Regions from separate parts of the Erwinia sp. AnSW2-5 genome, predicted to be linked through region 4. Evidence: predicted binding sites of a transcription regulator. Region 4 holds the regulator's gene; each other region holds the start of a gene.
The links. The regulator Fur, encoded in region 4, represses iron uptake genes when iron is present. The targets are predictions, from matches to a motif close to ATAATAATGAGAACNACTATCAA.

Region 1 (7,481 bases), on a different contig from region 4:
TTAGACCGATTAAAATAGTTCAAATAGATAATATGAATCTTGGATAATAGACAGGGGCTATATGCCAGCTAACATGGATCTCAACCTGGTGCGGGTATTTATCGCTATCTATGAAACTCAGAGCGTCAGCGGGGCCGCCGCACGTCTGTTTATTACTCAGCCCTCTGCCAGCTACGCCCTGGGTCGGCTGCGGGATGCGACAGGTAATGAGCTGTTTAAACGCAGCCGCAAAGGGATGCAACCGACCCCAACCGCCAGCCAGCTTTATACGGTGTTTAAAAAGTCCCTGAGCGGAATTGAGAAGGCGGTGGCAGATACCCGCAGCTTCTCTCCGGACACATCCTTTCACAAATTTCGTCTCGCCCTCTCTGACCTCGGCGAGCTGCTGCTGCTGCCCGGCCTGGTGAAACATCTGCGCGCCGTTGCCCCTAACGTGCAGCTGGAAGTGATCCCGGTCGAGATGCGAAAACTGGATGAATGGTTGCTGACCGGAAAAGTCGATGCCGCGCTGTGCAGCCGTAACGAGAGTATTTCGCTGGCGCAGCGTGACCGGATGATGGATGAGCGTTATGTCTGCCTGCTGAACGGCCAGCACCCACGTATTGGCGACACCCTGACGCTGGATGCCTACCTGGAGGAACAGCACATTATTGTGTCGACCATCAGCGGGCATTACATGGTGGAGGAGCGGATAAAAGAGTATGGCTTTGAGCGCCGCATTGCGCTGGAAGTCCCGCACTTTGCGGCGCTGGGCGAGCTGATTGCCTCCAGCGACCTGCTGGTGACACTGCCTTCCAGCGCGGCGAAAATCTACGTCGCACGCGGCAACGGGCGCATCATCGCACTGCCGTTTGAGCTGCCGAATCTTGAGGTGTACCTGTACGGGCACACCGAGATCGGGGATATCACCGCCAAAACCTGGTTCTATAACCTGCTGAAAAACGTCAGTCCACAGCTGATGGTGCGCCGCTAACTAAGGGTTAGTCGTTGCGGCGCGGGCCACGGCTCCAGTAGGCCATAAAGCTGATGCACTCCGGCGACAGGCCACGCTCGCCAATCAGATAGCGGCGCAGCTGTTTAACAGCGCTGGACTCGGCAGCCACCCAGCCGTGAAAACGCTTATCCGCGCTATCGGCACGGTCCCAGAGGATGTCGCCCTCATTCTCTTCATGCAGCTCACCGCGCACCAGCGCACTTTCCGGCAGCGTTACCCGCTGTTGCACCGCCCCCAGCAACGCTTCACCATGAGATGCGCCGGTTGCTTCACGCGGCAGCCAGTGGATCTCGGCAAAGGCATAGTGGCTGAGATCCACGCAGTCGCCGCGTTTCGGCATTTCCAGGAACATCTGTAACTGCGGCGGGTTGCTCCAGCCAGCCAGCTGTTCAAGGATCGCTTTCGCCGCCGGGAGTGCGGTTTCATCTGCGACGACCAGCGCGTGCTCCACATCCGGGTGCGGGTCCCACTCGTAGCCACCGCTACTGGTTGGACAGGCGCGGTTCGGTGCCACCATTTGCAACGCCGCACCCGGCTCTGCATTCAGTGCCCAGGCAGAAGCCGGGCCTTCGGTGCCGTGCATCACAAACTCGACTTCCACTTCCCCGGCATCAGCATTAACGTGGCGAAGGGTATAGGTGCGGGCGATCGGGCGGATGTCCTGCGGCATCGCGCGCGCTGTTTCCCACCAGGTTTTCTCCCCTTCATCGGTGAGCGTGGATGGCGTGCCGTTGAGGGAGGGAAACAGCAGTTTGATCCGCTGATCCGGTGCATCCATCTTCATCTGACGCACGTCATCACCGCTGAACACGCAGCGCAGCATCGAAGGTGAAAGTACCTGCTTACGCGCCAGCACCACATTAAACAAGCGATAACCCTGAACACTCGCCATAAATCCGCCTTGTAAACCTGAAAGCCGCGCACGTGTGATAACGCACATAAGGTCGGCAAGAATAGCAAAGCCAGATGATAATGAGAATGAGAACGAGGCTTCTTTACATCTTGAGTACGGAATAACGGATTGATCCCGGCGCAAAAAGCCGTCAACGTAGCACTTTCCCTGTGGTAAATGCGGAGCGCACCGATGTCCCTGACTGTCCTGATGCAACTGGCCGATATTCCGGCCAGTCAGTGGGATGCCCTGGCCCCCAACTCTCAGCCTTTTTTACGCCATGCTTTTCTCTCTGCGCTGGAAGAGAGCGGCGCGGTGAGCCGTGCTTCAGGCTGGCTGCCGCAGCATCTGCTGTGGGTGGAGGACGGAACGCCGCGCGCGGCCATGCCCGGCTATGCGAAAAATCATTCGATGGGGGAATACGTTTTCGATCACGCCTGGGCAGAGGCCAGCGAGCGGGCCGGTATTCCTTATTATCCGAAGTGGCTGTCGGCGGTGCCGTTCAGCCCGGTCAGCGGCGCACGGCTGCTGGGCGACGATCGCGCGGCAGCGCAGCTGTTACAGGCCTTACCTGCGTTTCTGGCCGAACGGCAGCTTTACAGCGGCCATATTAATTTCAGCGATGAGCGCATTCGCCAGGGGCTGGAGCAGGATCCGCGCTGGCTGCCGCGCCTCGGCTGTCAGTATCACTGGCACAACCGGGGTTTTCGCGATTTCCAGGATTTTCTCGATCTCCTCACCTCGCGCAAACGCAAACAGCTGCGTAAAGAGCGCGAACTTGTCGCCAGCCAGGGCGTGGAGTTTGTCTGGTATCAGGGCGCAGAGGTGACAGAAGCGCAGTGGGATTTTGTGTACGCCTGTTACGCCAATACCTATCGCGTGCGCGGCCGTCAGCCTTACCTGCCACGCGTGTTCTTCAGCCTGCTGGCAGAACGGATGCCGGAAGCGATTCGCGTGGTGATCGCCAGCCAGCACGGAGATCCCGTCGCGATGGCGTTCAGCCTGGTGGATGGCAACACCTTCTATGGCCGCTACTGGGGCTGCCTGGAAGAGTTCAACCGCCTGCATTTTGAAACCTGCTTCTATCAGGGGATGGAGTACGCCATTGAGCACGGGTTACAGCGTTTTGATGCGGGGGCGCAGGGTGAACATAAGCTGATCCGCGGTTTCGAACCGGTGCTGACGGAATCCTGGCACCTGCTGCGCCACGCCGGGCTGCACGATGCGGTCGCTGATTTTCTGCATCAGGAGCGTGACGGCGTGCGCAACTGGGCCGAAGACGCTAAAGCATCGCTACCGTGGCGGCAGCCCGATGGGCAATGACACCCGTCGGGCATGATTTATTCTTCGCCAACAAATCCGCCGGTCTGGTGACGCCACAGGCGCGCATACAGGCCGCCTTTCGCCAGCAGTTCGCTGTGGCTACCTATCTCGGCAATCCTGCCCTGCTCCAGCACCACCAGCCGATCCATACGGGCGATGGTCGACAGCCGGTGAGCAATGGCAATCACGGTTTTGTCGCCCATCAGCGTTTCCAGGCTCTCCTGAATGGCGGCTTCCACTTCCGAGTCCAGCGCCGATGTCGCTTCATCCATAATCAGGATCGGCGCATCCTTCAGCAGTACGCGGGCAATGGCAATACGCTGGCGCTGACCCCCGGACAGCTTCACGCCGCGTTCACCTACATGCGCATCCAGCCCGGTGCGGCCCTGCAAATCGGACAGCAGCGGGATAAACTCATCGGCCTTCGCCTGATGAATCGCACGCGTTAGCGCCTCTTCGCTGGCATCCGGGCGGCCGTACAGCAGGTTGTCGCGAATCGAACGGTGCAGCAGCGAGGTGTCCTGGGTGATCATGCCAATCTGTGCGCGCAGGCTCTCCTGGGTGACATCGGCAATGTTCTGACCATCAATCAGAATGCGGCCGCCGTTCAGGTCATACAGCCGCAGCAGCAGATTCACCAGCGTGGATTTTCCGGCACCGGACGGGCCAATCAGGCCGATTTTTTCACCGGGCCGGATAGTCAGTTGCAGGTCATCTATCACCGTGCGTTCGCCGCCGTAGTTAAAGCGGATAGCATCAAACTGGATTTCGCCCTGCTGCACCCGCAGCGCAGGTGCCTGCTCTTTATCACTGACGTTGACCGGCTGGGCAATGGTTTGCAGACCGTCCTGCACCATGCCGATATTTTCAAAGATGCCGTTCACCACCCACATGATCCAGCCGGACATGTTGACGATGCGGATCACCAGCCCGGTCGCCAGCGCAATCGCCCCAACGCTTAACAGTGACTGCGTCCACAGCCACAGCGCCAGCCCGGTGGTGCTGATAATCAGCAGGCCATTCAGCGTGGTGACCACCACATCCATACCGGTGACCATCCGTCCCTGACTGCGGGTTTTTACCGTCTGGTCGCCAATCGCCTCACGTGCGAACTGGCGCTCCAGATCGCTGTGGGCAAACAGTTTCAGCGTGGTGATATTGGTGTAACCGTCAACGATGCAGCCCATCAGACGCGAACGGGAATCACTGGACGCCACCGAACGGGCTTTGACGCGCGGCACAAAGTAGCGCAGGCACAGCACATAGCCAGCAATCCAGATCAGCAGCGGGATGGTCAGCCGCCAGTCGGCTTCGGCGAACAGCACCAGCGTGGTGATGGCGTAAATCAGCACGTGCCACAGGGCATCGACCGCCTGCACCGCCGAGTCACGCAGTGCGTTGCCGGTCTGCATGATGCGCTGGGCGATGCGCCCGGCGAAATCATTCTGGAAGAAGTTCAGGCTCTGGCGCAGCACGTAGTTATGATGCTGCCAGCGGATCATGCTGGTCATGCCGGGGTTGATGGTCTGGTGTACCAGCAGATCGTGCAGGCCAATAAACAACGGCCTGAAGACCAGCGCCACAACGACCATCCACAGCAGTTCGCTGCCATGGTCGCTAAAGAAGGTGGCGGCGGGGCTGATATTTACCAGGTCGATAATGCGGCTGAGATAGCGGAACAGCGCCACTTCGATCAGTGAGGCGATCAGTCCAATCACCAGTAACAGCGCGAAGCATGGCCACACCTGACGCAGATAGAACAGATAGAATGCCCAGAGGTTGTTGGGCGGCGTGTCGGCCGGGGCATCCCTGAAGATGTTGATCATCCTTTCAAAACGGCGATAAAACATAAAGCGGGCTCACTTGTACGGCAGGAACGTTCAGCTTAGTGCATAACCGATACGGGGGTCGACCTCCAGGGAGTTTCCCACAAATTTTAGTGGCTGACACTCTGGCTTCAGGTCTGGGGCCAGTTTGAGCACGCCGGATCGGCAACTGCCGCATCCATGCGGGCCTCGGCACGCGACGTCCTGTCGCGTGACGCCCGGCTTACCTCAATCTGGCCCCATCCCCGCAGAACCGTTGCCCGCTGTGGGTTTTAACACCGCTACGGCCCTACACCAGCGGCACCACCCGCAGCCGAGCCCCATATTTCGCGCGCTGTTTCAGCGCCGGGGACTCTTCGGTGATAATCATTTCAATCTCTGGCAGAGGGCACACATGCGCCAGCGCGCGATAACCCATCTTACTGCTGTCCACCAGCACCACGGTTTTCTCTGCCGCCGCGATCATCGCCTTTTTCACCGGTATTTCGACGGTGTTGATGTTGGTGATACCGCTGTCAAAGTGCACGCCTTCGGCACCCAGAAACGCCCAGTCGACGTGCAGGCTGTTGATCTTATCCACCGTCTCCTGACCAATCAGGGTATACACCGCATTCAGCATCATTCCCCCGGTCACGTGAATGGTGATCCCCGGACAGGCACTCAGCGCCACTGCGGTCAGCACATCATTGGTCACTACGGTCAGATTACGCTTGTCGCGTAACGCCAGCGCCAGTTCATACACGCTGGAGCCGTTATCCAGTATCAGCGACTGACCGTCCTGCACCAGGCTTGCCGCATAACGCGCAATCGCCGCTTTCGCCGGATTGTTCATCTGGCGACGCACGTTGTACGGCGTATCCAGATTGCTCTCCGTGACACCCGATGCCGGCAGCAGGCCACCATGCGTGCGCATCACCATCCCGGTTTTTTCCAGCAGCGACAGGTCGCGGCGGATAGTGGAACTGTCAACACCGAACACGTCGGACAGCTCCACGGCGTTCAGATAGCCTTTTTCCCTGATCATCTCAATTATTTGCAATCGTCTTTTTGATGCGCTCATGTGTCCTTCCTGTTGCGATACCTGCACACTTTCATGCACATACTGTCTTAACCTTGCCCATGTGTCATTATAGCAGACAAAAAATAAGCAAATATTTGTGATAATGCGCGAATAATGCACATTGACTGCGCGAATTCGTGCAGCTATGTTTACTACATCGGAAACAACTTGTGGCAGGGCACTATCAATGTCAGCAACGACTCTCAGCGAATACGAAAAAGATATTGAGCAGCAGGTCGAGGCCCTGCGCGACCAGCTGGCTTACCCGCTGCCGCAGGCACTCAGCGCACTGGATCTCAATCACTACGATCGTATTGTGCTGGCCGGAATGGGATCCTCTGATTACGCACTGATCCCGATCGAACGTGAACTGATCGACCGCGGTTACCCGGTATGGCGTATTGATGCGGGCAGATTGCTCGATATGCCACACCTGGTCACCGCCAACAGCCTGCTGTGGGTGACATCGCAGTCGGGAATGAGTGGTGAAGTCGTGGCGCTGCTCAACAGCATCACGCCGCCAAAAACGCTGATTGGCGTCACCAATGATGCCACCAGCAAACTGGCAAAAAAGGCACAGATTCAGGTATTGCTGCACAGCGGGTCAGAAGCCACCGTCAGTGCGAAAAGCTACCTCAACACGCTCGTCGCCAGTTACCGGGTGTTGTATGCCCTGACCGGGCGGGATGAAAAGCCCTTGCTGGCAACGGTACAGGCTATTCTGCCCGATATCGCGCAAATTATTTGCCAGCGCGCCGAGGCACAAACACTCAGCGATGCGCTGCTGGCCCACAGCCTGCCTCGTGTAGCGATGATTGGTATCGGGAACGATGCCGCCACGGCGTTAACCGGGGCACTGATTACGAAAGAAGCGTCCAAAGTGGCCGCAGAAGGGTTTATCGGCGGGCAGTTCCGCCACGGCCCGATGGAAACATCCGGCGCAGGAATGCTGGCGCTGCTGTTTGGTGATGGCAGCGACAGTACCCTGAATACCCTGGCAGCCGATTTGCTCCATAATGGGACGCTGGTGGTCAGCGTCGGGCCGGAGCAGTACGCCGACAGCGTGCATCTGCCTACACCCGCTGAACCGCTGCCGCGTTTACTCTGTGCCATGCTGTGGGTCCAACACCTGACCGTCACACTGGCGCGGGGAAATGGGCGGGTACCGGGGGAATTTCTCTACGGCCAAAAGATAACGGTGAAAACATGACAACCTCTGACGCACTCTCTCTACGGGCAGGCATCGATATCGGTGGTACCGGCACACGCATTATTTTGCTGGCCGGGCAGCGCGAAATCGCGTCAGAAACCGTTCCAACCGCGTGGTTCGCCACGCTGCCCGCCTGGCAACGTGCCAGCGCTCTGGCAGAGAAAGTGCGTCAGTTA
Region 2 (7,481 bases), on a different contig from region 4:
CACCGGGCCGGGACGGCCGGTCGCCAGCGTGGCGACAATCGCGCAGAATCCGCCGGAGAAGTGCGGCAGCCACTCGGGCAGCGCACCCTGTTCCAGCGCGCGCTGTTCGTGCTGTGCCAGCACCTCTGGCGCAGGCAGGCCCATGCGCGCGTCGGCCTTCACCACCTCTTTACCCAGCTGGAGCTGATAGCCAAGGCGATGCAGTTCAGCCGCCACAAGGGTGGCGGTGCGGAACTCCAGCCAGCCGGATTCGGCAAATTTATGCAGGTCACGTCGCCGCTCCTGAAGACGTGGCGCAATCTCTTTCACAAAGTCAGCAATAGCCTGGTGCATGGTTCATCCTTCTGATTGGGCATCATGATTTCAGTGTTATCACTTTCTGTTCTACACAATGGAATCTGGCGGCAGAAGATGCCAATATCTTATGACTGATAACCAATGGTTATCACATAAGGAAAACCTATGCCTGCCTCCATCAAGTTGCACCAGCTACGCGCCTTTGTTGACGTTGCCCGTCACGGCAGCATTCGCGCTGCCAGCCGCGTCGCCGGATTGTCACAGCCCGCGCTGACTAAATCGATTCAGGAGCTGGAAGAGGTGCTCGGTGCCCGGCTGTTTATCCGGCGCAGCCAGGGCGTGGCACTCACCGATATTGGTGATAACTTTTTCCAGCATGCGAGCCTGGTGATTGAAGAGCTGCGCGTTGCGCAGGAGGACATTCAGCAGCGGCTGGGGCTGGCCGGTGGCACGGTGAATATCGGTGTAGGCGGCAGTATTGCCCGCACGCTGATGCCGCAGGTGATCACCCAGTTTCGTCGCCAGTTTCCGAATGTGAAGATCCGCATTGTGGAGGGGCAACTGGTTTCGATGATCCCTGAGCTGCGGCAGGGCGAGCTGGATTTCACCATCAACACGTCTTATCCCGGCCATCTGGACAGCGAGCTGAGCTATGAACGGCTGATGGAGCGCGAGTATCGCGTGGTGGTGCGCAAAGGGCACCCGTGCGAGCACGTTCAATCGCTGGCGGAATTGCAGCACTGCGACTGGACGATGCCAACGCCACGCGGCAGCTACTATCGTCTGCTGCATGATCTGCTGCACGATATGGGCATGGCCCCGGCGATCAGCGTCACCTGTGAAACCTTTATGGCCTGTACCAGCCTGATCGCGCAGAGTGATTTTGTCAGTATTCTCTCCAGCGATGTGATTGGCGATCCGATCCTCGGCAACCAGCTGGTGGCGCTGAATATTAAAGAGGTGCTGCCCAATGCCACGTTCTATTTAATCCAGCGGAAGGACAGCACGTTGACGCCGATGGGGGCCGAGCTGGCGCGCTTATTTCGTCTTTATTGCGGTGACTCACAAAAAGAGAATTAAACACCGCACATCCCACTAAAACGCACGAGGAAAAAACATCATTTATTGATGATATCGCCTGGCAGAACGGCTGGCTGTGGTTTGGTGGGGCGATAAGGTGATATTCAGGATGCAAAAAACAGGGAAGGCATTGGCGGTCGTGATGCTGGTTGTGGTTTCATCTTCGGCCAGTGCGACCATCACCGTGCTGGAAAAAAACACCCTCACAGATCCGTGGTTAGCCCCGCTGAGCCTGGGCGTCAGCGGCAGTGTTCGCCCGGAGTTTATCTGGCATAGGGGGGAGGATAATCACGCCGGGCATGACGGCGGTACACGCTTTCGTTTCAGTGCGGATTACCTGCTCAGGCCCGGCACGTCAATCATCGGTTTCTACTCGCTGGGCGTGGATACCGCCCATGCGCTGGGCCTGAAACACCATTACGATCATGACCGGAGCTGGGATCGGCAGCGTAAGCTGTTTGGCGGCATTAAAGATGATCGCTACGGCACGCTGACCTTTGGCCACCAGTACAGCGTTTATTACGACACCATCGGGGGAAAAAGCGATGTCTGGGGTAATGATGGCAATGCCAGCGCTAACTGGATTGGCGTCGGGGGGGATTATGATGGGGGGGAGCGGCCGCGTAACAGCCTGAAATATAAAAATACTTTTGGTGACCTGACGCTTTATGCGAGTTATCTGCTGCCGCAGGATGAGCTGGTGCTGGATAACAGCCAGTATTACCGGCGTAAGCGCGGTGGCGGAATAGGTTTTGATTATCGGCTGGCAAAAGACCTCACCATGAGCGCCAGCTGGAATCAGACCAACGCGACGGTGCGGGGAGCGGGCGCGACACAACGTCATTATCGTCAGGCGTTTAGCGGCGCCGCGATGACCTGGACGCCGGGCAACTGGTATCTGGTGAGTACCGCCACGATGTATCGCCACTATGTTCCTGCTGTCCCCCCGCAGAGTACCGACGACTATTTCGCGCGACACGGTTACGGACTGGAAGCTTTTGCCGGTTACACCTTCCCGATCAACAAACCTTATCTGCACAGCGTTCAGCCCTATTTTGCTGTCGATACGCTGCGTTTGCAGGGGAATGAACATTATCATGCCAACCACAGCTATCTGGGGATTTACACGCAGCTGGCTTACGGTTTTTCCGTCTATCTGGAACAAACATTTACCGCCACGACGGCGAATGATCCGAACGTGACGTCGTTGTCGATTTACTACGATTTTTAATTCGCCAACGTATTAGTAAAAGCGATAGATTAAACTCCTGCCGAACGATCTTAAACCAGCGGAGCCACGTATGATGCCCAGCGAGCTTGTCACTATCCAGCGCTACCGACCTGAATACCAGCCCGGTGTTGTGCAGTTGATCCTGCCGATCCAGAATGAGGAGTTCGGTATTGCCATTACGGCAGCGCAGCAGCCGGATCTCAGCGATATCGGGAATTTTTACCAGCAGGGCAACGGCGATTTCTGGCTGGCGCAGATTGGCGATCGCGTGGTGGGCTGTATTGGCCTGAAGGATATTGGTCAGCAGCAAACGGCGCTGCGTAAGATGTTTGTCGCCGCACCGTATCGCGGCCGGGAGTGGGGTGTGGCTTCGGCATTGCTCAATACGCTGCTGATGTTTGCGCGTCATCGGGGCGTGGACAGTATCTTCCTTGGCACCACCGCGAAGTTTATTGCGGCGCATCGTTTTTACGAGAAAAACGGCTTCAGAGACATCCCCCGGACGGATCTGCCGGTGAGTTTCCCGGTGATGACGGTGGATACGAAGTTCTACCGTTTTACTTTCTGACCAGCAACGCTGGTCCATGTCGACACCCAAACTGAAAACAACTCAGGACGCGTAGGGGCGGCCCTTCTGTTTCGGTCCGCCCGTTGGGTGCACATCATCAGCACGGGGCGATCGGAAAAGATGATCGCCCCCTACATCAGATCGAGATGCCGCGGAGGTTTTAACATCCACAGCGAGCAACGCTTCTGCGGGGATCCCTCTGTGGCCGACCTCCTCAGGCGAAATTTTCTGACATATATTGTAATAACCCCGGCCGCGTCGTAGCATTCCCCAGCTCAATTGAGATTGAGAATAATTATTATTCCTCTGTGGAGAGTGTTATGACGTTCTGGGGTAAAGCAGTGATCCTGGCGGGTGGCTTGCTAGCGTCAGCCAGTCTGCTGGCTGCACCGTTTGTGGTGGAAGATGTCAGCGGCCGTAAGGTCGAAATCAAATCTGAAGTAAAACGCGTGATCCTCGGTGAAGGGCGGCAGATTTATCTGCTGGCGGCCTTTGATACCGATGCGCCTTTCCAGCGTGTAGTGGGATGGCGTGACGATCTGCCGAAAGCTGATTTTGACAGCTATCAGATCTACGCCAAAAAATACCCGTCCATTACCGCTCTGCCGACCTTTGGCGGCGCGAAAGATGGCACTTTTAACGTTGAGCAGGCGCTGACGCTGAAGCCCGATCTGGTGCTGATGAACCTGGAATCGAAAGCCGCCACCGATGAATCTAAACTGACGGAAAAACTCAACAAGCTGGGTATTCCGGTGGTGTTTATCGATTTCCGCGAAAAGCCGTTTGAGAACGCGGTGAAAAGCATCCGCATTATGGGGCAACTGGTCGGTAAACCGGAACGTGCGGAAGAGATCATCGCTTTCCGCCAGAAGCAGATCGATATCGTTATCGATCGCCTGAAGAACTATCAGGGTCCGCGCCCGAAAGTGATGCTGGACCGCGCTGGGGGCTATACGGAAGAGTGTTGCATGTCCTTCGGCGACGAGAACTTCGGCCGTATGGTGGAAGTGGCAGGGGGAACGAATATTGCTAAAGGGCTGATCCCTGGCACCTTCGGCACGCTCAACCCGGAGCAGATTATCGCTTCACGCCCGGATGTGGTGGTGGTGACCGGCGCGAACTGGAAAAACTACAACACGGCCGGTGGCTGGGTGGGCGTGGGACCTGGCGCGGATCTGGCGCTGGCGACCCAGCGGTTAACCGCCCTGATGGCGCGTCCGGCCTTCCGTACGTTGCCGGTGGCTACCAACGGCAATGCGCACGCTATCTGGCATCAGTTCTACGACAGTCCTTATCAGTTTGTCGCCATTCAGATGCTGGCAAAATGGCTGCATCCTGAGCTGTTTAAAGATATCGACCCGGATGCCACATTCCGGGAGTTCCATCAGCGCTTCCTGCCGATCGATTATCAGCCGGGTTACTGGGTGACCCTGAAACCGGCTCAGTAAGGCAAAAAAAAAGCGAACCGCAAAGGGTTCGCTTTTTTTCATCACCCGCCGCTGGCGGCCGGTTATCTCACAAGGAGAGCGATCATTAACCCTGGTGCGCGCCTGGCTCACTCAGTTTCTGCAAATCTTTATCGACGAAGAACAGTGCCTGACCGCTGTTACCCACCAGTGCCAGTTTATCCAGTACAGATTTGAACAGCTTCTCTTCTTCGTGCTGCTCAGACACATACCACTGCAGGAAGTTAAAGGTGGAGTAGTCCTGGGTGGTCATGGCTGAGTGCGCCAGTTCGTTGATTTTAGCGGTGATCAGCTGCTCGTGCTGATAAGCCTGCTCCAGCACTTCGTACAGGGAGTTGAAGGTCACCGGTGGGGCTTCAATGGTGCCCAGAACCGGCATTGCGCCCGTGTCGCTCAGGTAGTTGAACAGACGCTGCATGTGCTGCATCTCTTCCGCAGAGTGCTCACGCATAAACGCAGCAGCACCTTCAAAACCTTTGTCATTGCACCATGCGCTCATCTGCAGGTACAGGTTGGCAGAATAGAATTCCAGATTCAGCTGATCGTTCAACTGAGCGGTCATTTCGTTAGTCAGCATGGTGACTCCTTAACATTATATTTTGCGATTTATTACTCTTAATAATTCATGTTACAGGGACAGAGTGAATGTTTCTGTAACGTGAAGTATAACGAGTAAACAGGTGATTTCTGCGCATTATGCACGCAGACTGATAAAATAAAAACCGTTTTATATAGCATAGGCTAATTTTATTGAAATCACCTAAAGGTATGATTGGTAAGTGATAATCATTCCATTGTGAATATAAATGGTTCTGTTTTATAAATGATTATGATAACCATTCCTATTAGAATATAAAGGGGATTAATACTGCGGAATGAGAATTAATCCGTATTGGGTTGTTTCTTATAAGGCGTTATTTTTACTGCGAATGAGCTGCCTTTATCCGCTGAGGATAAAGGCAGTTTTGTATTTACTGCGGATCGGTGACCAGACGGTCGAGGATGGCCTGCGCGGTTTTAATATCGGTGACCAGCGCGTTGATCATGCCGGAACGTACCGCACCAATAATCCCGGCGGCTTTCTCTGCCGTGGCCGCCACGCCGATGCATAACGGTGTCTGACGAAGCTGGTCCGGTGATGCCGCAATCATCCGCTGCTCGCCCTCCCAGTGCAGCACTTCCCCCTGTTCGGTGACGTAGTGGCGGAGTACATCGCCTGCCGCATGGCTGAGCGCCTGCTCATCGGGGGTGGCGGTGCTGGTTTCGCTGGGGTGGGGCGCATGATGCGTCAAGCCGACGCCGACGATTGCCACGTCCAGATCGTCCCACAGCGAGGTAATTTGCTGCACGCCCGGATCGCAGAGAAACGCATCACGCAGCACTGGCGACGAGATATAGGGCGCGTGCAGGAAATGCGGCGTACCTTCCATCTGTTCTGCGGCCTGGCGCACAAATTCGTTAATCTGAAAATGCGCTGCTGCCTGCTGCATACCGCCGTTAAGTGCCACCGTCATCACCCCCGGCAGGCGCGGCAGGCCGGATAACGTCACTTCACGTACCGCCCGTCCCCAGCCGATGCCCACCACCGAACCGCTGACCAGATCGGCCTGCTGAAGCAGCGATGCCAGCGGCGCATTCAGGGCGCTGAGCACATTGCCGGGCGGAGATTCCACCACGGCGGCGGTTTTTAACCCCAGCCGGGCAATCAGATCCGCCGTGATCTCCTCAGGGGACGTCAGCTCAATCACCTCTATCCGTACAATCCCCGCCGCGCGCGCTTTGGTCAGCAGACGCGAGATCGTGGCGGTGGACACGCCCAGTTTTTTAGCGATATCGACCTGCGACATATCGGACTGATAGTGCAGCTTCGCCACCATATGCATCATTGCCCGCGTGGTGGCGGGATCTTGTAAAAGTGGCTCTTTCAGGGTTGTAATTCCTTTCTGCAATGTATTACACTCACTTCATCGGTTGGAGAATTATTGCTCAACATCCGCAAAATTGCAACGTGCACAGGTGGCTGAAACCCCTGACAGGACTGGAGATTCACCGGCAACAGCCCGGCGTCGTGCACACAGGCTAAAGGTAACTTTCGGGTCGTCTACGACGGCTTTTTACCCTGTAATCTGTATAGGAGTTCACCCTAATGTCACACATGTCCACTTCTGAACTGCGCGGTTATCAGCAAATTTGCGGCAGCAACGGCGCGATGCTGGTGATTGCCTGCGACCAGCGCGGTGCGATGCGTTCGCTGTTAAGCGCCGATCCTGACCAGCAAAAAGCCATTTCCGAGCGGCAGCTCGGTGGTATCAAGGCGGACATCACCCGCTATCTTGCCAGCCAGGCGTCCTGCGTGCTGGTGGATGCCGTCTGTGCCGTACCGGATCTGGTCGATGACGGGATTATCAATCGCGATACCGCCTTGCTGATTGGCCTGGATGCCTCCGGTTTCGATACTACCCCGGAAGGCTATCGCAACTCGCGTCTGGTGGAGGGCATCAGCGCCCGCCGCGTGCGCGAACTGGGGGCTAACGGCGGTAAAATTATGGTCTATTTACGCGCCGACCGCCCGGAGGCAAATCAACATAATCTCGATATTTTGCGTCACTGCATCGAAGATTTCGCCCGCGAAGATCTGTTACTGGTGGTGGAATTCCTCACCTATCCCCTGCCGGAAGAGCCGGACGAAGCCTATAAAAGCCGCGTGCCGTCACTGATCTATCAGGGCACCAAACTGTCGCTGGAGCTGGGTGCCAAAGTGCTGAAGATCCCGTATCCTGGATCCGCTAAAGCCTGTGCCGATATCACTGAGCTTGCCGGAGATGTGCCCTGGGCCGTA
Region 3 (7,481 bases), on a different contig from region 4:
TGGGCGTGGAGTACGTGGATATTTTCTATCATCACCGCCCGGACCCGGAAACGCCGCTGGAAGAGACCATGACCGCCCTTGACCATCTGGTACGCCAGGGTAAGGCGCTGTACGTTGGGCTTTCCAACTACCCGGCAGAGCTGGCGGCGCAGGCGATCGCCCTGCTGAAAGCCCTTGGAACACCTTGCCTGATCCACCAGCCGAAGTATTCGATGTTTGAACGCGCCCCTGAAACGGGCCTGCTGGACGTGCTGGCGGAACAGGGTGTTGGCAGCATCGCCTTCTCACCGCTGGCAGGCGGCATGCTGACTGACCGCTACCTTAACGGCATCCCTGAGGATTCCCGTGCCGCCAGCGGCAGCCGCTTCCTGAGTGGCGATCAGCTGACGCCAGAGACAATGGATAAGGTTCAGCGCCTGAATGCGCTGGCGCAGCGCCGCGGGCAGAAACTGTCGCAGATGGCGCTGGCATGGGTGCTGCGTGGCGACCGCGTGACCTCGGTGCTGATCGGTGCCAGCAAAACCAGCCAGATTGATGATGCGGTACAGATGCTGGGTAACCGCCGCTTCAGCGCTGATGAACTGGCGGAGATCGAAACTATTTTAGGCTAACGGCTCACGCGGCTGGTCTGTTTTTCGGCCAGCCCACCCCTCCAGATAAATCCCAAATCGATCTGTTACGTCTTTTTTCAGAGTTCGCCAGGCGTAATCCCGGTGAAGTGTTTATATTGTGCTTCTACGGTGGAGAAGTCAGACCACCGATAAAGGAGATAATATGAAACGCTTATTGCTTGTTGCCACGTTGCTGGCAAGTTTATCCCCGTTGGCGATGCACACAGCTCACGCCGACAGCGCCCGTATTACACTGGCACCTGGCATCACGCTGCATTTAGGCGACCGCGACGATCGTGGACGTTACTGGGATGGCGGCCGCTGGCGCGACAATGGCTGGTGGCGCAATAACTATCGTTACGATGAAGGCCGCTGGTGGCGACACGAGCAATGGCGACGTCATGAAGAGATGCGCCGTCAGCATGAATGGGAGAAAGAACGTCGCTGGCGCGACCACGATCGCCGCCGCGAATGGCGCCATCATGAGAAGGATCGACGTCACCATGAGCGTGACCGCAACGATCGTCATGACCGCTGGTAATTTACAGAACCGTAATGGCCGACCATCAGTTTCGGTCGGCCAGAAACACGGGTCGATCGGAAAAGATGATCGACCCCTACAGCAGGTTCATCGCCATTGAGACAAGCAGATAACCATTCAGCACCACCACCACGACAACAATCGCACGGCCAATATTCTGCATCAGACGCGAGTTCACCATATCGCCCATCAGCTCGCGGTTGCCGGTAAAGGCCAGCAGCGGCACCAGCGCCAGCGCAATCCCAAAACTTAACAGCACCTGGCTCATCACCAGGATACGCGTGGGTTCCCAGCCCGCCATAATCACTATAAAGGAAGGCAGCATAGTGACCACACGGCGCACCAGCAGCGGAATATGGAAGCGAATAAAGCCCTGCATCACCACCTGCCCCGCCATCGTGCCCACCACCGTAGACGACAGACCCGCCGCCAGCAGGCTCAGACCGAACACCATCGCGGCGGCTTTACCCAGCAGCGGGTCAAGGGTCAGGTACGCCTGGTCAAGATCGGCAATGCCGCTGTGGCCGCTAAAGTGGAACGTCGCGGCTGCCGTTGCCATCATCGCCAGGTTAACGAAACCGGCAATCGTCATCGCAATTGCCACATCCAGCTTGGTGGACGCGTAACGTTCACCGCGCGTCGCACCATCGCCTTTTTGCGTCAACGACGAGTGCAGATAAATGACATGAGGCATAATCGTCGCCCCTAATACGCCCGCCGCCAGCAATACAGCATCCGCTGTTGGCAGTGAAGGCACCGCCATTCCCTGTAGCAAATCGACCACTTTCGGCTGAGAGAAGAACAGCTCGATCACATACGCCGCCGCGACAAACAGCAGCAGGCCACCGATCACCAACTCCAGCGGCTTCTGGCCACGACTTTGCAGCATCAGGATCAGGAAGGTGGCGACCCCGGTGAGCATCGCGCCCTGTAAAAGACTGACGCCGAACACCAGTTTGAAACCTATCGCGGCACCAATAAATTCCGCCAGATCGGTCGCCATCGCGATAATTTCTGCCTGCACCCAGTAAAACCAGACTGCGGGACGAGGAAAGCGATCGCGAATATGTTCGGCCAGGTTTTTCCCCGTGGCGATGCCCAGTTTGGCCGACATCAACTGAATGACCATTGCCATGATGTTCGCCCACACCACGACCCACAACAGGGTATAGCCGTAGGAAGCTCCGGCCTGAATATTGGTGGCGAAGTTGCCGGGGTCGATGTAGCCAATTGCCGCAATAAAGGCTGGCCCCATTAAGGCAAATTTGATTTTACGACTACTGCGAATGTTCTGCTCCGCAGTGCGGCTTCCGAACATAGTGGCTACCCCTGAGACGATTCACGCGGCAACTATAGTGCCTTTATTTGATAATGATTATCAAGTGCATTTAGAATGGTTATTCCGATTGCAGTGATAGCCATTACTAAGAAGTATAGCAATGGCTATACTTTGGAATAAATTACGCCATAGCCAAAAAATCAGCAACCCTTTTCACTGTAAGGTATTCGGAAATCACTTGCCCGCTAAGAGGGCATTTTTTCAGCAAAAGAGTGTTGCAAAGTGTTTGTAAATCGAGCATTAAAGTTCCTGAACGTAACGTAATGGGTTCAAATCCGTTGAAAACATGTGACGGCTCAAGCTTTTCTGAAATCTGATGCAATAGGGAATTGTTATATTGCGGTATAGATCTCGTTTTTCCGGTTCTTGTTACATAGAATGTGCAACGAAATATAACAGCCCTCTAATTTGGAGCAAATATGTCCCGCATTCTGCACTTTGCTTTGGCACTGGCGGTGGTCGCCCTGTTGGCCTTGTTGGTCAGCCGCGATCGCAAAAACATCCGTATCCGTTTTGTCGTACAGCTTTTAGTGATCGAAGTTCTGCTCGCCTGGTTCTTCCTGAACTCGGAAGCGGGCCTTGGGTTCGTTAAAGGTTTCTCCGATCTGTTCGAAAAATTGCTGAAGTACGCGGCGGAAGGGACCAACTTCGTCTTTGGCAATATGAGTGATAAAGGCCTGGCGTTCTTCTGGCTCAACGTCCTCTGCCCTATCGTGTTTATCTCTGCACTGATCGGTATTTTGCAGCACTTCCGCATTCTGCCTATCATCATTCGCGCCATCGGTACGGTGCTGTCGAAGGTCAATGGCATGGGTAAACTGGAATCTTTCAACGCCGTAAGTTCACTGATTTTGGGACAGTCAGAAAACTTTATTGCCTATAAAGATATCCTCGGCAAGATGTCAGAGCGCCGCATGTACACCATGGCTGCCACCGCGATGTCCACGGTGTCGATGTCGATTGTTGGTGCCTACATGACCATGCTTCAGCCGAAGTACGTGGTCGCAGCGCTGGTGCTGAACATGTTCAGTACCTTTATTGTGCTGTCGCTGATTAACCCGTACCGCGTCGACCATGAAGAAGACCTGAAACTGGGTAACACCCATGAAGGCCAGAGCTTCTTTGAAATGCTGGGCGAATACATTCTGGCCGGTTTCAAAGTGGCGGTGATTGTTGCCGCGATGCTGATCGGCTTTATCGCCCTGATCTCTGCCATCAACGCCCTGTTCGATTTCGTCTTCGGCATCAGCTTCCAGGGTATCCTCGGCTACGTGTTCTTCCCGTTTGCCTGGGTGATGGGCGTGCCGAGCAGTGAAGCGTTGCAGGTCGGCAGTATCATGGCCACCAAACTGGTGTCTAACGAGTTTGTGGCGATGATGGATTTGCAGAAAATTGCGACCACACTGTCACCACGCGCTGAAGGCATTCTGTCGGTGTTCCTGGTTTCCTTCGCGAACTTCTCGTCTATCGGTATCGTTGCCGGGGCGATCAAAGGTCTGCATGAAGAGCAGGGTAACGTGGTTTCACGCTTCGGCCTGAAACTGCTGTACGGCTCTACGCTGGTGAGCGTGCTGTCAGCTTCCATTGCGGGTCTGGTGCTGTAACGTTTTGTGAGAGCGGGGCGGGCTGACCGGAAAAAATGGTCAGCCCCTACGCAGAAACAGATGGTCACCCCTGGACCGGAACACAGGTCCAACCGTTTTACTCCTGAGGGGCGATCAACGATCGCCCCTTATTTTTTACAGCGGCACCGCAAGATGCTCGCGCAACATTATTCCCTGATACTCCGCACAGCCATTCAGTGACGCAGGCATCTGCACAAATCCATCACCGGCCCCCTGCACTATCCAGCGGATCATCTTATCTGCCACCGACTGCGACATCCCCCCTGGCGCGGGCGCACATCGCCCTGTCGAAGCTGGATATCGAAATCCTCAACCGTATCCCGCGGTTCACCACGCCGGTGACACTGTGGAACCGGCGCAGCTTGCCGGGTTACTGGAACAGCAGGATATCCAGGTGCTGGACTTCACCACCAGCGCCAACTACGTCAACGCGCATATTCCGGGGGCGGCCTGGCTACAGATATCAGCACTGACGCAACAGGGCGTCGCCATACTGCCCGAAGCCGAAGAATATGTGGTGACCTGCGGTAGCAGTATGCTGGCGCGCTATGCGGTGGCGCAGCTGGCGCAGTTAACCGCCAAGCCTGTTACCGTGCTGAAAGGGGGAAATACCGCCTGGAAAGCCGCCGGGTTACCCGTGGTTCAGGGAGAAACTGCGTTGCTGCTTCCCCGTATCGATCGCTACCGTCGCCCTGATGAAGGCACAGATAACTCGCCGGAAGCGATGTAAGCCTATCTCGACTGGGAATATGGTTTGGTTGCGCAGCTGGTTCGCGACGGTACGCATGGTTTTAACGTGTTAACGGCGTAACAACATCGGGGTTAGGGCATGCCCGGCCCCGTCAAAGATCGGCTAAAAAAAGACAAAAAAAAATCCGCCTAAGCAGATTACGGGTACATCATCGGGATTATTGAGAATTTGGTGGAGATAAGCGGGATCGAACCGCTGACCTCTTGCGTGCAAGGCAGGCGCTCTCCCAGCTGAGCTATACCCCCACTACTAAACTCTGCGTTTTTCGGTGCCACCCCATCTGCTGGTGAAGATGTGGTGGAGATAAGCGGGATCGAACCGCTGACCTCTTGCATGCCATGCAAGCGCTCTCCCAGCTGAGCTATACCCCCAAGCCGAAAAACTCTGTCGTGTTGACGGCGGGGATAATATGAAACAGTGGGGTTGGTGTCAACGGCAAAATAACATTCTGAGACCGATCGCTGAAAAAGACGTCAACAGGCCAATAAAAGCGCTAACTCACTGTTTTTATCACACCTGTTACGCATTACACGGTTGCTGCCGTGTATTTTGTTAAACACAGGTTAATAATGAGCCTAAAAGCTACTTGTTTTTGTTAATTGAGCATGCAAGACTGCGCCGGATTTTGAATGCCAGGCCTACTCCGTGACGGATGATCACCTATTTTCAGAGAGCGGCGAAATCTGGCACTTTACCAGCAACTCACAACACCAGAGCTATTATGTCCTTGCACACTCCAAAAGAGATTTCGGCTGTCGTTGTTCAGGCAGGCGTGATCAAAAGTCGTACCCCGATTTCCTCTTTATTGATCCTGGGTTTTCTCGCCGGTTCTTTTATCGCCTTTGGTTTTCTTCTTTATATCCATGTGGTAACCCAACTGCCTGTTGGCTGGGGTTCATTTGGCACCCTGCTGGGAGCCGCCGTTTTCCCGGTAGGGATTATCCTCACCGTGCTGGCTGGGGGAGAGCTGCTGACGGGGAATATGATGTTGCTGCCCGTTGCGTGGTTTGCGCGTCAGATCTCTGCGCTGAGTGTCGTACGTAACTGGTTCTGGGTGACCCTCGCCAACTTTATTGGCAGTGTTACCATCGCCTGGTTCTTCGGCCATATGCTGGGAATGACGGAAGGGGATTACCTGAAGAAAACCGTCGCGGTTGCCAGCGCAAAAGTGAATGCGGATTTCCTGCACGCCTTTATTTCTGGTGTAGGATGTAACTGGCTGGTGTGTCTTGCCACCTGGATTGCGTTTGCCAGTAAAGATGTCGTGGGCAAAATCTTCGGTATGTGGTTCCCGATCATGGCGTTCGTTGCCATTGGCTTCCAGCACGTCGTCGCCAATATGTTTATTGTTCCTGCTGCCATTTTTGCGGGCTACCTGAGCTGGGCCGAATACCTGCCTAACTTTGTTGCCGTGTTCCTTGGCAATGCCGTGGGTGGTGCTATTTTTGTCGGTCTGGCCTATTTTGTCGCCTACCGAATCCCTCAACCTGAAAGCTCTGTATCGCGCTAATTTCAGTATCCCCTGCTCTTTAAAGGGATATTTCTCGATCCAGCACCAAATTTTTACTCTTTGTCCTGCCAAGGTTAGTAATTTGTGTTAGTTGTTCGCGTGATGAATTGTTGTAATATGCTAATGACTTTTATTCGGCAAAAGGGACAAGAGCGTGAAAAAGGATTGGTTAACGCCGGAAGAACTGGCACAGCAAACAGGTTTTAGCAGACAGACTATCAATAAGTGGGTTAAGAAAGAGAGCTGGACGACCGCACCGAAACCCGGAGTTCAGGGTGGGAAAGCGCGCATGATTCATATTGATGAACGCGTAAAAGTCTTTCTTAAATCCACACGTCATGCATCAGAACCTAATGCACAATATCGTGTAAATCAAAATTCACTTCCTGCACTGTTAATCACTTCCCTGCAGCAATTGAGCGGTGAAGAACAGGACAAACTGGCGGCCATGCTGCTACGCGAGGGTATTCAGGGGATTTTGCAACGACTGGGTATTAGTGACTGATAAAAAACCCCGGCTATAAGCCGGGGTTTTTTTATGCGGTGTATCAGACTTCGCGGGTGGCGATAAACGCCAGCGCTTTTTCAATGCGTGCCACACTGCGCGAACGACCAATCGCATGTACGGTCACATCAAGCGCAGGCGACTGCCCTGCCCCCGTTACAGCAACGCGTAGCGGCATACCCACTTTACCCATACCGACTTCCAGCTCATCCGCTGTCGCCTGAATGGCATGATGGACATTTTCAGCGGTCCAGTCGGTAATGGCAGCCAGCTTGTCACGCACCACTTCCAGCGGCTGACGCGCAACCGGGCGAAGATGTTTCTTCGCAGCATCGGCATCAAATTCGTCAAATTCTTCATAGAAGTAACGACATGACGCAGCCATCTCTTTCAGCGTCTTACAACGTTCACCCAGCAGAGTAACCAGCTGAGCCAGCTCAGGGCCAGTGCGGGTATCGATGTTTTCCTGTTCGATATGCCATTGCAGATGGGTCGCAACGTATTCCGGTGCCAGGCTGTTTATGTAGTGGTGGTTCAACCACATCAGCTTTTCAGTATTAAATGCACTGGCAGATTTGCTGACCACATCAAGATCAAAC
Region 4 (7,481 bases):
GGTGGGATGCTCGCTCGGACTGGAATGCCAATGGAGAAAAAGCCCTGTTTGCCGGAGTGGTTTACGATCTTGCGCGCTGGCAGTTACCCGGATGGGGCGCAGGCGCATCTTATGCTTATGGCTGGGATGCGAAACCCAGCAGCCATCCCGCGTATAACCAGAGCACGCGTTTGAAAGAGTCGGCATGGAACCTTGATTTACTTTATACAATTCAAGGTGGTGCGGCGAAAGGAACGTTGTTCAAGCTGCACTACACCCAGTATGACAATCACAGCAATATTCCCAGCTACGGTGGCGGTTACAACAATATTTTTCAGGACGAAAAAGACGTTAAATTTATCATCATTGCGCCTTTTACCCTGTTTTGATCGTGCAAAACGAACAGGAGAATGGATATGAACCCAGGGATAACGCTGTTCTTTGCGCTACTGCTTTGCGGTTGCGTATCTCAGGTGCCAGGCGCTAATACGCCCAGGCGTGAAGCTATAAAGGCGCTCGATTATGAGCGCTGCCTGGATGCAGAAAAGATGGGTGGCGGCGAGGGAGTTCATGACCACTGCGGTCAATTGCGGCAGGAAATCCAGCACGCCAATCAATAAGCGACTAAGGAAGGATGCATCATGAATTATAGAAAAATTAGCCAGTTATCCCTGGCGGTAATCACTCTTCTGGGGAGCAGTGTTGCACCTGCAAGCCAAAAGCTGGTGGACCAAATTAGCCAATTCGGCGTTCGTTATCAGGTGACTGATAATCAGGCTGCACTTCATGGCGTGGACTGTGCAGCATTGGGTGCTGACTGGGCCTCCTGCAACCGTGCCACCATTACGCTCACCAATAATGGCCCAGCGATTACCAGTAAAAACTGGGCTATCTATATGAGTAATGTCCATAAAACCCTGGCCATTGAGAGCGATCAGTTCCGCACGGTACATATTGTTGGTGATCTGACCCGACTGGAACCGACGGAAAAATTTACAGGTATTGCAGCCGGTGCCTCGGTGACCATCCCCATCATCAATGAGTACTGGCAGTTGTTTATCACCGACGTAATGCCGCGCTGGTATGTGACATCGGGTGACGCCAATCCAAAAATTATTCAGGTGACAGATACCGAAGACCTTTCGCGCTTTGTGGCACCTTTTGGTGAGCAGTGGAAGCGGACTGCTACGGATAAAAACATTCTGATGCAGGCCAACAGTCGTTATGAAAAAAATAGTGATGTTGAACAGCTTACCGCTAACGCGCTACGCGGCCAGATTGTCCCGACCCCGCTTAATGTTGAGATAGCACAAGAGGATGCCGATCTCAGTCAGGGCGTCAGACTTGATCTGGCCAGTTTACCGGCACAACGCGCAGAGGCGGTGCAGCAGCGCTTATCACTGTTGGGTGTTCGCCTTAATGAAGCGGGTTACCCCATTAGCACACGAATTGATCCCGCAGCATTGAAAGGCATTCCTGCTATATCAGGTGCCTATTATCTGAATATCACTAAAGAAAAGGCTGAGGTAACGGGCTACGATGCCCAGGGTGTTTTCTACGGTCTGCAATCCATTATGTCGCTGCTACCTGGTGACGGGAGCAACCGTATTGCGACCTTAAAAGCGGAAGATGCGCCACGCTTCTCCTATCGCGGCATTTTCCTTGATGTGGGCCGAAATTTTCATAGTAAAACCGCAATTTTGCGGATGCTTGATCAGATGGCTGCCTGGAAAATTAATGTCTTCCACTTCCATCTTACGGATGACGAAGGCTGGCGTATTGAGATCCCTGGCCTGCCGGAGCTTACCGACGTGGGAAGCCAACGTTGCCACGATCTGAAAGAACAACGTTGTCTGTTACCGCAGCTTGGGTCTGGACCGTTCAATGATAATAACGGGAGCGGCTACTTCAGTCGTCAGGACTATATCGACATCGTGAAATATGCGGAAGCACGCGGTATTCAGGTTCTGCCAGAAGTGGACATGCCTGCTCATGCTCGCGCGGCAGTGGTTGCTATGGAGGCTCGCTACCAGCGTCTGATGAAAGCAGGACGAGCAAAAGAAGCCTCAGAATATCGGCTGGTCGATCCGGGGGATAACTCGAATACCACCTCAGTACAACTTTACGACCGGACGAGTTATTTGAACCCGTGTCTGGATTCATCACTGCGCTTTGCGAATAAGATTATCAGCGAAGTCAGATTGATGCACCGTGATGCCGGGCAGCCGCTGCGCAGCTGGCACTTCGGTGGAGACGAGGCTAAAAATATTCGTCTTGGCGCAGGCTATACCGATATTAAACATCCTGAAACGGGTAAGGGTCAGCTCGATCTTAGTCGTGAGGATCGGCCATGGGCGAAATCCCATGCTTGTCAGGCGATGATCGCATCAGGGAAGGTGAGCGATCTGGAGCATCTTCCAAGCTATTTTGCTTTGAAGGTCAGCAAATTAGTCAAAGATCAGGGTATTGACCGCATGCAGGCCTGGCAGGATGGTTTAAAAAATGCCCAGGATGCCCGTGCCTTTGCCACACCTGAAGTTGCAGTCAATTTCTGGGATACGCTGTACTGGGGCGGTTTTGACACGGTGAATGACTGGGCAAACAAAGGCTATCAGGTGATTGTTTCCAATCCCGATTATGCCTATTTGGATTTTCCCTACGAGGTGAACCCCCTCGAGCGAGGGTATTACTGGGGAACACGTTTTAGCGATGAGCGTAAAATGTTCAGCTTTGCGCCGGATAATTTGCCGCAAAATGCAGAAACGTCGGTGGATCGCGACGGCCAATTCTTCAACGCGAAATCCGATAAACCCTGGCCTGGGGCCGCAGGCATGTCTGCTCAGTTGTGGAGTGAGACAGTACGAACCGATGACAATATGGAATATATGATCTATCCACGGATGTTCTCTGCAGCGGAACGCGCCTGGCACCGTGCATCCTGGGAGCAGGATTATCAGGCAGGTAAGGAGTACCGTGGTGGTGAAACGCAGTTCGTTGACCAGAAGGCGTTGCGCCAGGACTGGCAGCGATTCGCGAATATTCTCGGTCAGCGAGAGTTGGAAAAATTGGATAAACACGGGGTTCACTACCGTTTGCCGGTTCCCGGCGCTCGTATCGTGGGCGATAAACTTGAAGCGAATACGGCCTTCCCTGGTGTAGCGATGCAGTTCAGTACGGATGGTGGAAAGCGTTGGCAGCATTACGACAGCCAGAATCCACCCATCATAGAAGGTGATGTGCAGGTCCGTGCGGTCAGTGCGGATGGGCAGCGTTTTAGCCGGGAGGCGTCGCTATAACGCAGGCATAAAAAAACCGGTGGCCAAGCCACCGGTTTTTACACTGAACAGTGCAGATTACTTGTCGTGCAGAGTCTCGTCTTCACGACAGTCACCCAGAGCACAATGGCCATAAAGATACAGGCTATGGTTGCTCAGTTTGATACCGTGACGCGTGGCGATTTCACGCTGACGTTCCTCAATGTATTCGTCTCTAAACTCAATAACTTTACCGCAGTCCAGGCAGATCAGGTGATCGTGATGGTGCTGCTGGGTCAGTTCGAAAACGGATTTACCGCCTTCAAAGTTATGGCGGGTAACGATCCCCGCATCATCAAATTGATTCAGCACACGGTACACCGTGGCCAGACCAATTTCTTCGCCCATGTCAATCAGGCGTTTGTACAAGTCTTCCGCACTGACATGATGGCCCTCTGGTTCCTGAAGCACTTCCAGAATTTTCAGTCGGGGAAGCGTGACTTTCAGGCCGGCCTTCTTTAATGCGGTGTTATTGTCAGTCATGCGGATATTGTCCTGTTACTTTGCTAGTCACTTAGTGGCTGAAAAGCCCTGAACATCGGTCGACGCTAAAAGATGAATGCGTCTCAGTATAGAACTGATACTCCGAAATGGAAACCATAAGGGGTGCCTGAAACCGCGAGGAATGTAAGGATAAGTGTCGTTACATCCAGGGAAGCGCGCGCCCGAATTAGGTTGGGTTAACATTTCAATCTGCATCATCTTACCCTTCTTTGGGCGACTCACGTCCTCAAAGAATGGGGCAGGTGTTGAGTAAGCGGGTAACCGATGGGGTTATTGTACAGTTTTGTAGATGAAAGTTACAAACATGTATCTATTACTTCTATAGGAAAAACCACTTGCTTGATGTGAGATAGCTCCCACATCAAGCGGTAATGGTTATGCTTCGATGATATCTTTCAGCTGAAGTTCATCAGAAATTTGTTTTACCCACTTTTCAACGCGCTCGTTGGTGAGTTCTGGCTGGCGATCTTCATCAATGGCCAGGCCAAGGAAGTGGTTATCATCTGCCATGCCTTTTGAGGCTTCGAAATTGTAACCTTCACTAGGCCAGTGGCCTACAAGCACTGCGCCATTCGGCTCAATGATGTCGCGGATGGTGCCCATTGCATCGCAGAAATACTCGGAATAATCTTCCTGATCGCCACAACCAAACAGCGCAACCAGCTTACCGTTGAAGTCGATTTCTTCCAGCGTCGGGAAGAAATCATCCCAGTCACACTGGGCTTCACCGTAGTACCAGGTTGGGATGCCAAGCAGCAGAATATCAAAGGCTTCAAGGTCTTCTTTGCTGCTTTTAGCAATATCACGAACTTCTGCAACATCTTTCCCCAGTTGCTTCTGGATCATTTTTGCAATGTTTTCGGTATTGCCTGTATCGCTACCAAAGAAAATGCCGACGAGTGCCATGAGTTTAATAACCTCTTGAATCTTAATGATATGGTGACTGCTGATTTTTTCGCAGATATCGCTAATGATAACAGACCGTCGTGAGCGGATAAATGAGTAATGCTGCCGGTTTTGTCGCTGAGTGCTAAGGTCCTGAAACCATCAGGACGGATGACGTTGCAACTGCTCCAGCAGCATTTCTTCGATCAGTTCGCTGCGGCTTATATTGCGCTCGAAAGCCAACTGATTCAGGACATCAACCGCGTCGCTGTTCATTTTTAGTTCGACACGCTTCAGGCCGCGTACTTTATCGCGCTTGAGCTGATTGCGTTTGTTGATACGCAACTGCTCATCACGCGTCAGCGGATTAGTCTTGGGTCGTCCCGGACGTCGTTCATCTGCAAACAGATCGATCGTTGTGCGGTCCGTGTTCTCTTTTGCCATAGGAATCGTAATACTGAAAGGCTGGATTGCTGATGAATAGGGCCGTTATGCCGTCTGATAATCAGCAGCGGCAAAATTTTAGCGCGCCATCATACCCCAGCGAAAATGGTTTTCACAGCGCTAAAAAACGTCGGATTGCACGTAATACTGCATCGGGTTTCTCAGCATGTACCCAATGCCCTGCGCCGGTGATGACATGGGCACGCGCCTGTGGAAACTGGGTTAACAGGGCATCTCGGTACGCGTCGGCCAGATAGGGAGAACGCTCCCCGCGAATGAACAGCACAGGATGTGACCAGGGGGCCAACGGCTGCCAGCCAATAATATTTTCATAACATGCCAGCAGCACCGGAACGTTGAAACGCCAACCCCCCTCGTGAAACGACTTGAGAAGAAACTGGATCACACCTTCTTCGCTGATCATCTGGCGCATCAGGGCTGTGGCTTCGCTGCGCGTGGTGATACCGGCCTCGGTAACCGCATTCAGTGCGGCAAAAATATCGTCGTGATGACGCGTGGTGTAGGCCACAGGCGCGATATCAATCACCACGATCTCCGCGATGCGATCGGGTGCCAGTGCGGTCATTGCCATAGCGATCTTTCCACCCATCGAGTGCCCGATCACCGTGAAACGATCGACCTGCATAGCGTCAAGTGTGCCCAGGACATCCTGAGCCATTAACGCATAATCCATCTGTTGCGCACGCGGAGACAAGCCGTGGTTGCGGACATCGAGTTGAATCAAACGGCGATCGTCTTTTAATCCCCGGGCCAGTACGCCGAGGTTGTCCAGGCTACCAAACAGACCGTGGATCAATACCAGTGGAAGCCCGTCAGTGGCGGATTGTTCAGATTGCAGGCGAAAATTCAAATTCATAGAGAAAGTTCTTACAGTTGGCACCAAGGCTTAGGGTATCATGGATCCCACAATTTCTGCCGCTGGTGCGAATGGCGGGTATGATCTTTTTGCGGCATATTCCGACTTTTGCCCTGAAACGGGTCTGGCGCTACACCCTGGCGGGATTTAACTTTATAATCCTGATGTTAGAACTGGATCGGCTCAACGTCATGATGGTTGCGTGGATGATTGTCCGCGAACGACCGGTTCTGATACTAGCAACAACCGTACTGGATAAAGATGAAAACGATAGAAGTCGACGAAGAGCTATACCGTTATATTGCCAGCCACACTCAGCATATTGGTGAAAGCGCATCCGATATTTTGCGTCGCATGCTGAAGTTCACTGCGGGTCAAACCGCGCCTGTGGCGGCAAATGCTTCTGCTGCTGTTGCAGCCAAAGAACCTGCTACGGCAGGTATTCAATCTGCATCCCGACCGCAGGATCGTGTTCGTGCGGTACGTGAGCTGTTGCTTTCGGATGAGTACGCAGAGCAGAAGCGTGCAGTGAATCGCTTTATGCTGATTTTATCGACTTTATACAGTCTGGATGCCAAAGCGTTTGGTGCAGCGACTGAGTCTCTGCAAGGTCGTACGCGGGTTTACTTCGCGGGCAACCAGCAAACATTGGTAGAGAATGGCACCCATACCAAGCCGCAGCACATTCCGGGCACACCGTATTGGGTGATCACCAACACAAATACTGACCGTAAGCGCAGCATGGTGGAACACATTATGTTGTCGATGCAGTTCCCGGTGGAGCTGACAGAGAAAGTTTGCGGTACCCTCTAACTGAAGCGTCAGGGAGAAGCGCCAATGGCCAATCACCCCCGTGCCGGGCAACCCGCCCAGCAGAGCGATTTGATTAACGTTGCACAATTAACATCTCAATATTATGTCCTGCAGCCTGAACTGGGTAACGCAGAGCATGCGGTGAAATTTGGCACTTCCGGCCATCGCGGTAGCGCGGGCCGTCATAGCTTCAACGAGACGCACATTCTGGCCATCGCACAGGCGATTGCGGAAGAACGCAAAAAGAACGGTGTAACCGGTCCTTGTTTCGTCGGTAAAGATACGCACGCGTTGTCTGAACCGGCCATCATCTCGGTACTGGAAGTGCTTACTGCTAACGGTGTTGATGTGATCGTTCAGCAGGACAATGGCTATACGCCAACCCCTGCGATCTCCAATGCGATTCTCGAACACAATAAAACCGGTGGTGCTCAGGCTGATGGTATTGTCATCACGCCTTCACACAATCCACCGGAAGATGGCGGCATTAAGTACAACCCACCAAACGGTGGCCCGGCCGATACCAACGTCACGAAAGTGGTGGAAGACCGCGCTAACGCTCTGATCAAAGACAGCCTGAAAGAAGTGAAACGTATTACGCTGGATCAAGCCTGGGCCAGTGGTCACTTGACGGAAAAAGATCTGATCCAACCTTATATCGAAGG

Region 1: the regulator Fur is predicted to act here: its motif matches at 1,967-1,989, upstream of ACFL9S_RS00590 (siderophore-interacting protein).
Region 2: the regulator Fur is predicted to act here: its motif matches at 5,466-5,488, upstream of ftnA (non-heme ferritin).
Region 3: the regulator Fur is predicted to act here: its motif matches at 2,518-2,540, upstream of ACFL9S_RS19485 (Nramp family divalent metal transporter).

What each region holds. Positions count from the first base shown of each region.
Region 1 is NZ_JBJGXA010000001.1:139,027-146,507, reverse strand. It holds gene ACFL9S_RS00595 (LysR family transcriptional regulator) at 62-973, shown strand; gene ACFL9S_RS00590 (siderophore-interacting protein) at 981-1,886, opposite strand; gene ACFL9S_RS00585 (GNAT family N-acetyltransferase) at 2,079-3,209, shown strand; gene ACFL9S_RS00580 (ABC transporter ATP-binding protein) at 3,227-5,059, opposite strand; gene ACFL9S_RS00575 (DeoR/GlpR family DNA-binding transcription regulator) at 5,325-6,095, opposite strand; gene ACFL9S_RS00570 (SIS domain-containing protein) at 6,283-7,305, shown strand; gene ACFL9S_RS00565 (ROK family protein) at 7,302-7,481, shown strand, end outside.
Region 2 is NZ_JBJGXA010000014.1:4,507-11,987, forward strand. It holds gene ACFL9S_RS12180 (amidohydrolase) at 1-333, opposite strand, end outside; gene ACFL9S_RS12185 (LysR family transcriptional regulator) at 463-1,377, shown strand; gene ACFL9S_RS12190 (porin) at 1,487-2,608, shown strand; gene ACFL9S_RS12195 (GNAT family N-acetyltransferase) at 2,679-3,176, shown strand; gene ACFL9S_RS12200 (ABC transporter substrate-binding protein) at 3,497-4,624, shown strand; gene ftnA (non-heme ferritin) at 4,710-5,219, opposite strand; gene ACFL9S_RS12210 (sugar-binding transcriptional regulator) at 5,614-6,591, opposite strand; gene ACFL9S_RS12215 (tagatose-bisphosphate aldolase) at 6,789-7,481, shown strand, end outside.
Region 3 is NZ_JBJGXA010000033.1:32,927-40,407, forward strand. It holds gene mgrA (L-glyceraldehyde 3-phosphate reductase) at 1-611, shown strand, start outside; gene ACFL9S_RS19480 (DUF2502 domain-containing protein) at 775-1,152, shown strand; gene ACFL9S_RS19485 (Nramp family divalent metal transporter) at 1,229-2,470, opposite strand; gene ACFL9S_RS19490 (NupC/NupG family nucleoside CNT transporter) at 2,911-4,095, shown strand; partial or broken gene ACFL9S_RS19495 (rhodanese-like domain-containing protein) at 4,457-4,927, shown strand; tRNA gene ACFL9S_RS19500 (tRNA-Ala) at 5,037-5,112, opposite strand; tRNA gene ACFL9S_RS19505 (tRNA-Ala) at 5,163-5,238, opposite strand; gene ACFL9S_RS19510 (formate/nitrite transporter family protein) at 5,589-6,377, shown strand; gene ACFL9S_RS19515 (YfeC-like transcriptional regulator) at 6,532-6,882, shown strand; gene gltX (glutamate--tRNA ligase) at 6,926-7,481, opposite strand, start outside.
Region 4 is NZ_JBJGXA010000002.1:63,969-71,449, forward strand. It holds gene ACFL9S_RS01855 (OprD family outer membrane porin) at 1-368, shown strand, start outside; gene chiQ (ChiQ/YbfN family lipoprotein) at 396-599, shown strand; gene ACFL9S_RS01865 (family 20 glycosylhydrolase) at 621-3,275, shown strand; gene fur (ferric iron uptake transcriptional regulator) at 3,333-3,776, opposite strand; gene fldA (flavodoxin FldA) at 4,173-4,703, opposite strand; gene ybfE (LexA regulated protein) at 4,845-5,126, opposite strand; gene ybfF (esterase) at 5,239-6,003, opposite strand; gene seqA (replication initiation negative regulator SeqA) at 6,265-6,816, shown strand; gene pgm (phosphoglucomutase (alpha-D-glucose-1,6-bisphosphate-dependent)) at 6,841-7,481, shown strand, end outside.